One region of the Erwinia sp. V71 genome, then DNA from elsewhere that is predicted to be linked to it. Evidence: predicted binding sites of a transcription regulator. Region 1 holds the regulator's gene; the other holds the start of a gene.
The links. Region 1 encodes PurR, which represses purine synthesis genes. Its sites were predicted from a motif close to CANGCAAACGTTTGCNTG; they were not measured.
Positions count from the first base shown of each region.

Region 2: a site for PurR is predicted at 2,873-2,890, ahead of purE (5-(carboxyamino)imidazole ribonucleotide mutase). Genes of this name have one in related genera too.

Region 1 is NZ_CBFFRK010000033.1:13,561-21,242, forward strand. Features, by position in the region: gene cfa (cyclopropane fatty acyl phospholipid synthase) at 1-936, opposite strand, end outside; gene punC (purine nucleoside transporter PunC) at 1,266-2,456, opposite strand; gene punR (DNA-binding transcriptional activator PunR) at 2,573-3,517, shown strand; gene purR (HTH-type transcriptional repressor PurR) at 3,514-4,539, opposite strand; gene ACSZO1_RS09685 (YnhF family membrane protein) at 4,830-4,919, shown strand; gene ACSZO1_RS09690 (C40 family peptidase) at 4,995-5,816, opposite strand; gene ACSZO1_RS09695 (Grx4 family monothiol glutaredoxin) at 6,231-6,563, shown strand; gene rnt (ribonuclease T) at 6,666-7,340, opposite strand; gene gloA (lactoylglutathione lyase) at 7,446-7,682, opposite strand, start outside.
Region 2 is NZ_CBFFRK010000145.1:2,617-10,298, forward strand. Features, by position in the region: gene cysS (cysteine--tRNA ligase) at 1-1,368, opposite strand, end outside; gene ppiB (peptidylprolyl isomerase B) at 1,611-2,105, shown strand; gene lpxH (UDP-2,3-diacylglucosamine diphosphatase) at 2,105-2,830, shown strand; gene purE (5-(carboxyamino)imidazole ribonucleotide mutase) at 2,973-3,482, shown strand; gene purK (5-(carboxyamino)imidazole ribonucleotide synthase) at 3,479-4,543, shown strand; gene ybbP (putative ABC transporter permease subunit YbbP) at 4,628-7,045, opposite strand; gene ybbA (putative ABC transporter ATP-binding protein YbbA) at 7,042-7,682, opposite strand, start outside.

The DNA.
Region 1 (7,682 bases):
GTTATGCCAGTCTTCCATCACAAAATAGGGCTCACTGGCATCAGTGATATGGCGGGCGGAAGGCAGACAGCCATTCGGGAAAATATAGCGGTTGATCCATGGGTCCACATCCATATTGGTTTTCAGCGCGCCGATGGTATGCAACAGGAACAAGCCATCCGCTTTCAGGTTGCGATTGGCGACCGCAAAATAGGTGGCGTAATTTTTTGGCCCGACATGTTCAAACATGCCGACAGAAACGATGCGGTCAAATTTCTGCTCCAGATCGCGATAATCCTGCAGCACAATATTGACATCCAGACCTTCGCAGCGCTGCTGTGCCAGCTTCTGCTGCTCAGCTGAAATGGTCACACCATACACGCTGACGCCGTAATGACGTGCGGCATACTCCGCCAGTCCGCCCCAGCCACAGCCGATATCCAGCAATGACATCCCGGGCTGCAGCTGCAGTTTCTCGCAAATCATCTGCAGCTTGGCATTTTGCGCCTCTTCCAGCGTGGAGGCTTCTTTCCAGTAGCCGCAGGAGTATTGCATATGGGAATCGAGCATTAACGAGAACAGATCATTGCCCAGATCATAATGCTCTTTGCCAACGATCCACGCGCGTCGTCTGGACTGCAGATTGGTCAGCCGCGCGGCGACGACACGCAGGGTATCGCTGAAATGGTGGGGGAGTTGCTGGTCGAGTTTATGTTTCAGCACCCGATGAAAAAACATATCGAGCCGTTCACATTCCCACCAGCCGTCCATATAACTTTCGCCCAGCCCCAGTGAACCCTGTTCGACTATTCGCCGGAAAAGTTCGGGATTATTAACCTGAATATCCCAGGGGCGCGTACCGTTCACTTCGATATCGGCTGTCTGTAACAGCTCCTGGACGATGCGAAACCAGTGGTTTTCTTTCAGGTTCACTTCTTCTATACACGATGAACTCATAGCTTCTCCATCACTCGTTGTGATCTGAACCTGAGAATCAGCATAGCCAATTTCTGCAGGATGGTGAGAGAACTCACGGACTGAACCGTGCGCCTGATATCCGACGTAACACAGAGGATTGAAATTGAATGAAAAACACCCGGCAAAGTAGCCGGAGTATTATTTGCAGGGGTGTGTAGTCAATGCCTTGCCAGGAAACACCACGACAACCCTGTCTGGTCTGACATAATGATGTTAATTATTTGTTATGATTTATTGCCTTAAACGAGTATATGCTCACGTAAGGCAATATTCAATATATTATTGTTAGCTTGCTAATTAAGTCATTTCTATGGCTGTGAGGTGGCAGGGGTGTGACTTTCTTCTTCCTGCGCGCTATCGGCTAATTGTAGTGCATAACCGCCCGCGGCAAGTACGATGGTGCTCAGCATAATCGCCGTGGTACTCAGCAGTGGCTGAGTAATCAAGGCAGAAACAGCCATACTGGCGACAAAGCACAGCCCCAGCTGCAGCATATTCTGCAGCGCAGCCGCTTTGCCGGTGGCATGAGGGAAGGGTAGCAGCGCATTAGCCACGACAATCGGGTAGATTGCACCATTGGCCATCGCCATGCCACAGAATGGGATCAGCAATGCCGTCAGTGTCGCCTGCGTTGAGAGCGCCACGGCAAACAGCGCGGCAACGCTGATGGCATAACCCAGCAGCAGCCACGGTAACAGCTGTTTACCGTCAACACGCTGCAGCAGAGTACGGCAGCCAAAACCGCCGATTAAAAAGGCGATGGTCTGTGGCAGATAGCTGAGACCAATATCTGCGGGCGACAGCCCCAGGTCGGCGAGAATAAACGGCGAACCGGTCAGCCAGGCGAAAAAGCTGGCGGAGCAGGCGGCATAGATCAGTACATTGCCGCTGTAACTGCGTGATTTCAGTAACTGCAGAAAACTCACTGATTCCGCCGTTGCGGTTTTATGGCCAGCAGCAGGCAAACGCAGCGTCGGGATCAGCAGTGCCAGTGCGATCAACAACAGCGCAATAAAGATCGACCGCCAGTGAAAATGCTCCAGTAACCATGCGCCCAGCAACGGCGCCAGCGCTGGCGAGAGCGCCACCAGTGGCATAATCGTGGCGAACACGCGGTTTGCCTGCGCACCACTGTAGCGATCCACCACCAGCGCCTGCCAGCTGACGGCCGCCGCACAAACGCCAACGGCCTGCACAAAACGCAGTACCAGCAGCAGCGTGGCGTCATGAACCGCCATCATCCCGGCACAGCCGAGAGCGAACAGCGCCAGGCCGATGATCAGCACCGGCTTACGGCCAATACGATCTGACAGCGGCCCCCAAATCAGTTGTGCACAGGCAAAACCGGCCAGAAACAGACTCAGACTGGCGCTGATCGCGCCGGGTTGCGTCGCGAGATCCTGTTGCATCGCGCCAAAGGCGGGCAGGTACATATCAGTGGCGAGAAAACCCAGCATGCTGAGCAAGGCCAGGTAGATCATAAATCCTTTTGATTTCATCGGGGAACAACTCTTCTTTTGCAGGTAAATATCACGCGCAGAGTGTAAGCGGGTGCATCCCGCGTTGTGAAACGCTAATATTTGCCCGTTGCGTGCAAAAAATTTGTGAGCAGAACATGTGGTCAGAACATTCTCTTGAAGTGGTTGATGCTGTCGCGCGTACCGGCAGTTTTAGTGCGGCGGCCAGCGAATTGCATCGTGTGCCGTCTGCGGTCAGTTATACCGTGCGTCAGCTGGAGCAGTGGCTGGCAGTGCCCTTATTTGAACGTCGTCACCGTGATGTGGTCCTGACGGAAGCGGGTAAGGTGTTTATTGAACAGGGGCGCATTGTTATCAAAAAAATGCTCGCCACCCGTCGCCAGTGTCAGCAGGTGGCAAATGGCTGGCGTGGTCAGTTAAGTATTGCAGTTGACGCCATCGTCAAACCGCAGCGTACCAATCAGCTGGTGCTGGATTTCTATCGCCATTTCCCCGATATGGAACTGCATATCTCCTGCGAGGTATTTAATGGTGTCTGGGATGCACTGGATGATGGTCGTGTGGATATGGCGATTGGCGCTACCCAGGCGAGCCCGGTCGGGGGACGCTTTGGTTTTCGCGATATGGGGGCGCTGAACTGGCGTTGTGTGGTTCAGGCGCAGCACCCGCTGGCACAGCTGTCCGGTGTGATTGATGATGACACCATTCGCCAGTGGCCGGCACTGGCGCTGGAAGATACCTCACGTAATCTGCCACGGCGCAATACTTGGACGCTGGATAACCAGCGGCGGCTGGTGGCACCGCACTGGCGCAGCGCGATGGAGTGCCTGCAGGCAGGACTTTGTGTCGGTATGGTGCCCGGGCATCTCGCTGCGCCGCTCATTGCACAGGGCAAACTGGCGGAGCTGACGCTGACGACGGCATTCCCCGACAGCCACTGCTGTGTCACCTGGGCGGAACAAAGTGCCTCACCGGCGCTGAGCTGGCTGCTGGAGTATCTTGGCAGTGCGGAAACGATGAATGAAGAGTGGCTGCGTGAAGAGCTGTCACCGGCCAGCATAGTGGCCGGTACAGGAGATTAACGGCGATAATCGACGAACGGACCATCGGCAACTGAACGGCGCTCAATCAGCGACGGATGTACCTCGATGGTCTGCGATTCTTCGCGTTTGCTGGTGATACGATCCAGCAACATATCAAACGCAGTTTGTCCCAGGCGCTCTTTCGGCTGGTGGATGGTGGTCAGCGCCGGAGTGAAGTAGCGCGCGTTGCGCACATTATCATAACCGATCACCGAAATATCCTGCGGCACGCGCAGTCCTAGCTCATCAGCCGCACAAATCGCGCCCATGGCCATAATATCGCCACCGCAGAATACCGCGGTAGGGCGCTGTTTCTGCGCCAGAATTTGCTGCATCGCGCGATAGCCGGATTCCGGTTCAAAGTCGCCCTGCACAATCCACTCTTCGCGCAGCGGAATATTGGCTTCACTCAGTGCTTTCAGGAAACCGGCGTGGCGGCCACCCCCGGTATTGCGCTCCTGCTGGCCGGGAATGGCGCCGATATCGCGATGGCCACGATCAATCAGATAACGGCCTGCCATATAACCGCCTTCGAAGGCATTATCCAGTACCGTATCGGTAAAATCGCCGCGCGACTCGCCCCAGTCCATCACCACCATCGGAATGTTACGGTTCTCTTCCAGCATCTGCAGCAGATCGTCCGGGTATTCCGAGCACATCACCAGCAGACCATCGACGCGTTTTTGCGCCATCATCGACAGATAGGCACGCTGCTTCTGCAGATCGTTATGCGCGTTGCCGAGGATCAGCGTATAGCCTTTGGCGAAGCAGCGGTTTTCCACGGCTTCAATAATTTCCGCAAAATAGGGCGCTTCACTGGAGGTCGCCAGCAAACCAATCGATTTGGTGTGGTTGACCTTCAGACTGCGCGCCACCGCGCTTGGCGAATAGTGCAGCTCTTTAATGGCGGCCCACACCGCTTCGCGCGTCTCTTCCGCGACAAAGCGGGTTTTATTGATGACATGAGAAACCGTGGTGGTGGAGACACCGGCGCGTTTCGCCACATCTTTAATTGTTGCCATGAAACTGGTACTCCCGGGTTTATGTTAACCCTTTGATTGAAATCAAGTTAAACGTTTGCGTTTTATGCTCGTATTAGGGTGGCGAGCAGTCAGTATGTTGCAGCTGAATGACGTCGGGAAGGAGACTGACGTCAGGAAACACGGCAAGGCACAGGCACACGCTGTTGCAGTTGTTGCGCAACGAAAAAAAGGAATTCTATCAAGGCTGTGAGCAGAACACGAGATTTTTACCCGCTACTGTGGGAAAATAGTTACAGGTATTATTTGTAGGGTCTTTTAAGGAGTCGTAGATGGATACTGATCTGAAGTTATCGCTGATGACCACTGTTGGCGTGCTGCTGATGATTATTGCGTTCAGTTTTGTAGCGGTATTGAACTGATTTTACAGCAATTTAGTCGTTAAAAATAAAACGCCCGATGCATGCATCAGGCGTTTTTTTGTTTGCGCAACAAGGTTAGCGGATGGTTTTCGGCGTCATCACACGGCGCGCGCCGACATAGTGGCGCTGCCAGTACTCTTCGCTCAGGGCGCTGATCTGAATATCTTTGCCGGTGCGCGGTGACTGGATAAATTTGCCGTTACCGAGGTACACGCCAACATGATCCGCTGCACCACGATTGTTGATGCGGAAGAACACCAGATCGCCTTTCTCCAGTGATTCACGCTTGATCTGCGCGGCATCACGCAGGTGGTACATTTCATTAGCCGTGCGGGGGATCTTAATTTTTACCAGATCTTTGTAGGCATACCACACCAGCCCGCTGCAGTCGAAGCCGGAACGCGGTGAGTTACCGCCCCATAAATAGGGCTTGCCGAGCTGGCCCATCAGTTTGTTCATCGCGGTTTCACGGGCTTTCTGGTAGCGCTCGCGGTGCGCTTTGCTCATTTTTAACGGGCCATTGTCCACACTGGCGGCATCATTCTCTTCTGCGCCTTTGCGTTTACGCTGCGGCGCATAACGTTTAACCAGCAGTTTTTTCTCTTCACCACTGTTTTTGGCTTTGCTGAGGGAGAGGGCGGCAACGCTGGTTTTCTTCTTCGTTTGCGTGGTCTGCGCGGGAGTCTGGCGGGTTTTCTTTTCGGGTTTGCTGGTTTTGTTGCTGGTTTTCTTTTCGCTGGTTTTGACCGGGCGTTTCTTGCGGCGCTCATCCGCGCTGGCGCTTTTCTTCTCAGCCTTTTGCTGGCTGGCATTCATAGGGGTATGTGGCGATGCGTGCGCCAGATTAAAGAACAGCTGGGCAAAGGCCAGCATAAATAGTGTGATGAATAAACGCATGGTTATTTAAGATTAAGCTCTCATTCGCCTCTGAGAGGACCACACTCATATCCCACGACAACACACTGTTAAGCCGGTGTCAGTCATGGGGCCGTGATTCTGTCTGTCGCGCATGGCGGCAGGGTCTGGCAATTCTAATCTAACTTTTTCGCAAAAGGTAAGCGCTTTTTGGATTAATCAGTTTATTAATGTTATCAGTGTCATAAATGAGCCAAAACAGCTGCTTATCTCACCAATATTATTGCAAGGTATTAATGGTTTTAATCGCCGGAAATGCGAAGTAATTGTTATTTTATTCCCGGGATTTGGCATAATGGGCCTTTCAGCGCTATCGTGGTGCAAAATGTCGTTTTCACAGGTGACACAGTACCGCTACAATAGCTGACACGAAGTAACGAATTAAGGAAGGCCAATATGAGTACTGTTGAAAAAATTCAGCGCCAGATCGCAGAAAACCCAATCCTGCTGTACATGAAAGGTTCCCCTAAGCTGCCAAGCTGCGGCTTCTCTGCCCAGACTGTGCAGGCGCTGTCTGCCTGTGGCGAGCGTTTTGCTTATGTGGACATCCTGCAGAACCCGGACATCCGTGCTGAATTGCCAAAATATGCTAACTGGCCGACCTTCCCGCAGCTGTGGGTTGAAGGTGAACTGGTTGGTGGCAGCGATATCGTGGTGGAGATGTTCCAGCGCGGTGAACTGCAGACGCTGATCAAAGAGACGGCGGCGAAGCACAAAGACGCAGAATAATTCGCGTTAACGTACAGAATGAAAAAAGGCGAAAATCTCCGCCTTTTTTTCGTTATAACGATGCGCAGTTTTTCCTTCCCGCCAGCCGGGGGAAGGCGCTTATCAGCCCGCGTCGCTCTCATCCGTTACATCATCGTCCGCCAGCGGTGCCAGTGGCCAGCCGCCCATGCGTTTCCAGCGATTCACCAGCTCACAGAACAGATCCGCGGTTTGCTCGGTGTCATACAGCGCCGAATGCGCCTGAGTGCTGTCAAACGGAATACCTGCCGCTTTACAGGCTTTCGCCAGCACGGTTTGTCCCACCACCAGTCCGCTCAGCGCCGCGGTGTCAAAGGTAACAAACGGATGGAACGGGTTACGCTTGAGTGTGGCGCGTTCTGCTGCGGCGTTCATAAAGTTCAGGTCAAAAGTGGCATTGTGCGCCACCATAATCGCCCGATTACAGTTATTGTCTTTGATTCCCTTACGCACCAGCTTAAAAATGGCATGCAGCGCATCATGCTCACTGACTGCGCCACGCAGCGGGTTGTGCGGGTCAATGCCGTTAAAGGCCAGCGCTTCCGGCACGAGAATGGAACCTTCAAATGGCTCGACATGAAAATGCAGAGTCTGGTCTTTTTCCAGCCAGCCGTTTTCGTCCATTTTTAAGGTGACGGCAGCAATTTCTAACAACGCGTCAGTTTTGGCGTTAAAACCGGCGGTTTCCACATCAATGACTACCGGATAAAAGCCGCGAAAGCGGTCGCACAGGGAATTCAGTTCTTTCGGTTCAGACATCGGGTTCTCGTTGACGAAAAAAAGCAGCGCGTATTATGGCAAATTTCAGAAGGGGTTGCAGCAGGGGATATCAGGAAGGGGCGTCGCGCGGACGCCCCGCAGGCATTAGTTGCCGAGACCGTGGCCGGCTTGTTTGTTTTCGATCAGCTCGATTTTGTAACCATCGGGATCTTCAACAAAGGCGATAATCGTGGTGCCGCCTTTAACTGGGCCCGCTTCACGGGTCACTTTACCGCCCGCATTACGGATACGGTCACAGGTCGCCGCCACATCATCCACGCCAAGCGCGATATGACCGTAAGCATTGCCGAGATCGTAGCTGTCGACGCCCCAGTTATAGGT
Region 2 (7,682 bases), on a different contig from region 1:
GCCCTGTGGACCGTCTTCCAGAATAATGCCCAGCGCATTCAGCTTGTCGCGTGCCACATCCGCCTGCGCCCAGTCTTTCGCCTGACGCGCTTCAAAGCGCATTTTAATCAGCGCTTCAATCTCCGCCACTTCATCATCGTTGCTCTGCGCACCGCTCTGCAGGAACTGCTCCGGGTCCTGCGCCAGCAGGCCCAGCACTGCCGCGATCTTTCGCAGTTTCGCCGCCAGACCATTTGCAGCGGCCACATCTTCGGTTTTCAGGCGGTTGACTTCACGCGCCATATCAAACAGCACGGAATAGGCTTCCGGGGTGTTGAAATCGTCATCCATCGCTTCACGGAAACGGCTTTCAAAGGCTTCACCACCGCTTGCTGTCGCCGCAGGATCGGTATTGCGCAGTGCGGTATACAGACGCTCCAGCGCGGCACGCGCCTGCTTCAGGTTATCTTCGCCGTAGTTCAGCTGGCTGCGATAGTGACCTGACATCAGGAAGTAGCGCACCGTCTCAGCATCAAAGTGCGCCAGCACATCACGCACGGTAAAGAAGTTGCCGAGAGATTTCGACATCTTCTCGCGATCAATCATCACCATACCGGAGTGCATCCAGTAGTTAACATACGGGCCATCGTGAGCACAGGTTGACTGGGCAATTTCGTTTTCATGATGCGGGAACATCAGATCTGAACCGCCGCCATGGATATCAAAGTGTTCGCCCAGCTGCTTGCAGTTCATCGCCGAGCACTCGATATGCCAGCCAGGACGGCCCGCGCCCCACGGTGACGGCCAGCTTGGTTCGTCCGCTTTCGACATTTTCCACAGCACGAAATCCATTGGATTGCGTTTCACATCCGCCAGCACTTCGACGCGCGCGCCCGCCTGCAGTTGCTCCAGATCCTGACGTGACAGCTTGCCGTAATCTGCATCGCTTTCCACCGAGAACATCACATCACCATTTTCAGCCACATAGGCGTGTTCACGAGCGACCAGCTTCTCCACCAGCTCGATAATCTCGCTGATATGGCGGGTCGCACGCGGTTCCAGATCCGGCGGCAGGATATTCAGTGCAGCAAAATCCTTATGCATCTCCGCGATCATGCGGTCAGTCAGTTGATCGATGGTTTCACCATTTTTGTTGGCACGTTTGATAATTTTGTCGTCAATATCGGTGATATTGCGCACATAATTAAGCTGATAGCCGCAATAACGCAGATAACGCGAAACCACATCAAAGGCAACAAAAGTGCGACCATGGCCGATGTGACACAGGTCGTAAACGGTGATTCCGCACACGTACATGCCAATTTTTCCGGCATGAATAGGTTTAAATTCCTCTTTCTGACGACTCAGGGTGTTGTAGATCTTTAGCATTGAGACATTCCGTATTGACGTGTGCGGGTTAACGAAATTAAAACTGAAGGGGTATTTTGCCGTATTGTTCCCGTTAGCGCGAGGTAATGCAACAATATAACAGTTATCCGGTGCGAATCGCCCTGCTGACGCGTCATCACAATTTGTGATATAAGGAGCGTCTATTAAAGCTGGCCCGGTACGATTTTCCATCCTGCCGTGAGCACAGTCATGTAAAACTCCCACCTTAACAGGACGAGATTATGGTTACTTTCCAGACTAATCATGGCGATATCGTGATCAAAACGTTTGACGATAAAGCCCCCGCTACCGTGAAAAATTTCCTGGATTACTGTCGTGAAGGTTTCTACGACAACACCATTTTCCACCGTGTCATCAACGGCTTCATGATTCAGGGCGGTGGTTTTGAGCCAGGTATGAAGCAGAAAGCGACCAAAGAAGAAATCCGTAACGAAGCGAACAACGGCCTGAAAAATACCCGTGGTACGCTGGCAATGGCACGTACTTCCGCACCGCACTCTGCAACGGCGCAGTTCTTTATCAATGTGGCAGATAACGACTTCCTGAACTTCAGCGGCGAATCCCTGCAGGGCTGGGGTTACTGCGTGTTCGCTGAAGTAGTCGAAGGTATGGACGTGGTGGAGAAGATCAAAGCGGTTTCTACCGGTCGCAGCGGTATGCACCAGGACGTGCCAAAAGAAGACGTGGTCATCCAGAAAGTGACCGTCAGCGAGTAATGTCACGCACGCTGTTTATCGCAGATCTGCATCTGTGTGAAGAAGAACCGGCAATCACTGCCGGTTTTCTGCGTTTTTTACAGCGCGAAGCCATGCAGGCTGACGCGCTGTATATCCTTGGTGATCTGTTTGAAGCCTGGATTGGCGATGACGATCCGAACCCTCTGCATGCAGAAGTCGCCGCAGCGCTGCTGGCGCTAAAGCAGCATGGGGTGCCCTGCTACTTTATCCACGGCAATCGCGATTTCCTGCTCGGCCAGCGTTTTGCACGTGCCAGCGGCATGGTTCTGCTGCCGGAAGAGCACCGTCTCGAACTGTACGGCAAGTCGCTGCTCATTTTGCATGGCGACACGCTGTGTACCGATGACGAAGGCTATCAGCGCTACCGGCGCAAAGTGCATCAGCGCTGGCTGCAGAAACTCTTTCTCGCCCTGCCGCTGTTTATCCGTCAGCGCATCGCCGTGCGCATGCGCGCTGGCAGCAAAAATGCCAATCGCCATAAATCGGAAACGATTATGGATGTCAATCAGCAGGCCGTCGTCGGGGCGATTCAGCGCCATCATGTGCAATGGATGATCCACGGTCATACCCATCGTCCGGCAGTCCATGCACTGCAGGCAGAGGGACACACCGTCGAGCGAGTGGTGCTGGGTGCCTGGGATCAGCAGGGCTCAATGATCCAGGTGGATGCCAGCGCCGTTACCCTCAGCGCCTTCCCTTTCTGAATACACGCGGCGAAAAAGCGCAATTTTGCCCGCAGCAGCAGTGACGCAACCGTTTTCCTTGCTGCCGAGTCATGCTATTCTCTCTGCCCTTCCCACCTGCCAGCGCAGGTGAAGTTTGTACAATCACAGGAGTCAGACTCGCATGTCATCCAACGCCGCCCCAGCCCGTATTGCTATTGTCATGGGTTCGAAAAGTGACTGGGCCACCATGGAATTTGCCGCCGAGATCCTTACCGCCCTCGATGTGCCGTTTCACGTGGAAGTGGTTTCCGCACACCGTACTCCGGACAAACTGTTCAGCTTTGCTGAAAGCGCCGCGGATAATGGCTATCAGGTGATTATTGCTGGTGCCGGTGGTGCTGCGCACCTGCCAGGCATGCTGGCCGCCAAAACGCTGGTGCCGGTACTCGGCGTACCGGTGCAGAGTGCTGCGCTGAGCGGCGTCGACAGCCTCTACTCCATCGTGCAGATGCCGCGCGGTATTCCGGTGGGTACACTGGCGATTGGTAAAGCAGGAGCCGCGAATGCAGGACTACTGGCAGCGCAGATTCTGGCGATTCACGACGCTGAACTGGCGGCGCGTCTGGCAAACTGGCGTCAGAGCCAGACCGATGAAGTCCTGAACAATCCAGATCCACGGGGTAATGCATGAAACCGGTTTGCGTATTAGGTAACGGTCAGCTTGGACGCATGCTGCGTCAGGCTGGCGAACCGCTGGGTATTGCGGTTTATCCCGTTGGACTGGACGCCGAACCCGAAGCGCTGCCGATTCAGCAGAGTGTGATCACTGCGGAAATCGAACGCTGGCCGGAAACTGCATTAACGCGCGAGCTGGCCAGCCATCCGGCCTTCGTCAATCGCGATATTTTCCCACGCCTGGCCGACCGCCTGACGCAAAAGCAGCTGCTCGATCAGCTGGGTCTGGCGACGGCACCGTGGCAGTTACTGGCATCCGCTGACCAGTGGCCACAGGTGTTCGCCTCACTGGGTGAACTGGCTATCGTGAAGCGCCGTACCGGCGGCTATGATGGCCGCGGCCAGTGGCGTCTGCGTGCAGAGCAAACCGGCGAACTGCCGCAGGATTGCTACGGTGAGTGCATCGTCGAACAGGGGATTAATTTCTCCGGCGAAGTGTCACTGGTCGGCGTACGCGGACACAACGGCGCAACGGTATTCTATCCCCTGACCCACAATCTGCATCAGGAAGGCATTCTGCGCACCAGCGTTGCGCTGCCGCATCCCGATGCCGCGCTGCAACAGCAGGCGGAACAGATGTTGTCAGCTATCATGCATGAGCTGAACTATGTCGGTGTGATGGCGATGGAATGCTTTGTGGTGCCGGAAGGCCTGCTGATTAATGAGCTGGCGCCGCGGGTGCACAACAGCGGCCACTGGACGCAAAATGGTGCGTCAATCAGCCAGTTCGAACTGCATCTGCGTGCGATTCTCGATCTGCCACTGCCAAAACCGGTCGTGAATACGCCATCGGTCATGGTTAATCTGATTGGCACCGATGTTAATCTGCAGTGGTTACAGCAACCGCTGGTTAATCTGCACTGGTATGAGAAGGAAGTCCGCCCGGGACGTAAAGTGGGCCATCTGAATCTGAACAGTGTGCACCCAGCTGAGCTGGTGCAGACATTGCAGGCGCTGACGCCAATGCTGCCGCCAGAATATGCCAGCGGCATCGCCTGGGCGATTGAGAAGCTGTAGTTCATCGTCACCTGATGCATAAAAGCCCCTGTCTTTACAGACCGGGGCTTTTTTATCGGCGTAAATCTCTGCTATCGCGCGGGTTTACTCCATACCATAGCTTCTGAACAGCGCCTTACCCTGTAACAACCGTACGCCCAGCCAGCCGCCACATAATGACAACAACAGCGCGCCAGTGAGTGGCAATACCAGCCACAGCAGCATATCGGGCTGCCACGGGAAATCGAACACTTTGCGCTGCAGTCCCCATAGTGCAGCTTCAGCACCAATCGCCGCCGCAATACCGGATACACTCCCCAGCAACGCAAACTCACTCCACAACGTCCCACGCAATAGCTTTTTGCTGGCACCCAGAATGCGATACACCACCAGTTCCTGACGCCGCTGGCGCATACCCACCTGAATTTGTGCCAGCAACAGCAAAATGCCGCAGGCGGTTACCAGCACGACCATGATTTCCAGCGCCTGGCTCACCTGAGTCAGCACCTGACCGATTTGCTTCAGAATGCTGCCCACATCCAGCAACGTCAGCGTCGGGAACTCACGGTTTAACTGTGCCAGCAGCTGCGGGTTATTATCCACGCGAAAGCTGGTCAGCCAGGTTTGCGGCAGCTGATCCAGGCTGTTCGGCGGGAAAATAAAGAAGAAAAACGGCCGCAGGCTCTCCTGATCGATGGCGCGCAGACTGGTAATTTTCGCCTTAAAGGTTTGTGTATCGCCGCTAAACGTCAGTTCATCGCCCAGCTTTAGCCCAAGCCTGTCGGTCAGCTCTGCCGCCATCGACACTTCTCCCGGTTTCGCAGGCCAGCTTCCGGCCACCACCGGACTGTTATCCGGCAGCTGTTCCAGCCAGGTAAGGTTTAACTCGCGGTTATAGGTATTATCCTCGCGTGGATCTACCGGCTGACCATTGGTCTCTGTCAGGCGCACACGCACAATCGGGTAAAAGGTTTCCGCTTTCACCTGATGCTGTTGCAGGAAATGGCGCACAGGCTCTACCTGCTCATTGGCAATATTTAACAGATAGAAATTAGGGCTGTCCGGCGGCAGTTGCTGTTGCCAGCGATCCAGCAGATCGCCACGCATCACCAGCAGCAATGCCAGTAACATAAACGACAGGGAAAATGCCGCCAGCTGACTCAGCGTGGTCAGTGGCTGGCGCAGCAAACGGTTGATCGCCAGACGAAATGCCAGATTGCGTACCGAAAGTCTGCGCAACAGCAGCAGACTTCCCCAGCCCAGAGCGCCAAGCAACAGCGCCAGCAGAACCACGCCTGCCAGCAATGCCCATAACAACGTACTGCCGCCAACCAGCAAGGCCAGCAGCCCCACCACCACCAGCGCCATCAGCGGCAGATACACCTTCAGCGGCCAGATCTGCGCCACGGTATCACGGCGCAGAACACGCAATGGCTGCGTCGCCAGCAGCAAAAGATACGGACGCAATCCCACCAGCAGCGAGATGGTAAACAGCGCCCCCAGCGACCACACCCATGGCCAGAGGCCGGATGGCGGTAACGTGACCGGCAACACGGGTTTCAGCATTTGCAACAGGAAGGCCTCAAACCCCAGTCCCAGCAAACCTCCCGTCAGTGCCGCCAGCAGTAACACGGCCAGCCACTGACCAATGATCAGTTTACGCAGCGCAAGGCGGTTAGCCCCCAGCGTCTTCAGCACCGCCACCAGATCGTAGCGGCTACGGCAGTAGTGGCTCATCGCCACCGCCACCGCAGAAATCGCCAGCATTAGCGTCAACAGAGCAGAGAGCAGCAGGAACTGCTGTGCACGCTGTAGCGATCGGCCCAGCGCATCCTCGGAATTATCGACACTTTGCCAGCGCTGGTCGGCGGTTAATTTGGGCTCAATCCAGCTGTCATAACGTCCAAGTTGCACGGCATCACCGGCAAATTTATAACGCCAGGTCAGGCGGCTGCCAGGCTGAATCGCGCCGGTTTTCTGCGCATCCGCCAGATTCATCAGCAGACGTGGCGCGGTCTGGAAGGGGTTGAATCCGGCATCGGGCTCCTGAAAAATCTCACCCGCAATGCGCAGCGTGGTATCACCGACATCCAGCATGTCACCAATGCGCAAATTCAGCAGCGCCAGCAGACGTGGCGCGACCAGCACGGTGCCAGGTTGTGGCTTCATGCTGGCCGGTTCGGTAACCAGCTGACCAAATAACGGATACGCATCGTCGACCGCTTTCACATCAGCCAGCTGCGGCGTGTTATCAGCAAAGGTCATGGTCATAAAACTGAGCTGGCGACTGATCTGCAACCCTTCGCTGCGCGCCTGCTCCAGCCATTCGGTGGGCGCTTCATGGGTGCTGCGCAGCGTGCGGTCGCCCGCCATAAACTCACGTCCCTGCTGACCCAGCCCTTTTTCCATACGATCGCTGATCGATCCCAGCGCCAGCACACAGGCTACCGCCAGCGTCAGCGCCAGCCAGACAATCAGCAGAGACGGCGAGCGCCATTCGCGCCAGAACCAGCGCCAGATCATGCCTCCTCCCATAATTTACCATCGCGCAGACGCAGGCGACGATCGCAACGCGCCGCCAGCTGTTCATCATGGGTGACCAGAATCAGAGTGGTGGCAAAATCACGGTTGAGGGAAAACAGCAGGTCGGCGATGCGATCACCGGTTTTACGATCGAGATTACCCGTCGGTTCATCAGCAAACAGCAGCGCCGGACGACCGTTAAATGCACGCGCCAGCGCCACCCGCTGCTGTTCGCCACCGGAAAGCTGTGCAGGCAGGTGGCTGAGACGCTCCGCCAGCCCCAGCTGCGTCAGCAGCGCTTTGGCCTGTTCACGGCTCTGGCTGTCACTGTCGCCACGCAACAGTGCCGGCAGCTGGACATTCTCCAGTGCATTCAGTGTCGGCACCAGCATAAATGACTGAAATACAAAACCGACATGGCGCGCGCGCAGTTCAGCACGCTGCTCCTCATCCAGCTGATGCAGCGCTTCTCCGGCGAGAAAGACTTCTCCCTCACTGCCATCATCCAGCCCGGCCAGAATACCCAGCAGAGTGGATTTACCCGAACCCGATTCACCAATCAGCGCAATGGTCTGGGCCGGTTTGACAACCAGCTCAACTCCGGTAAGGATGTTGAGCTGATGCTCACCCTGACCGA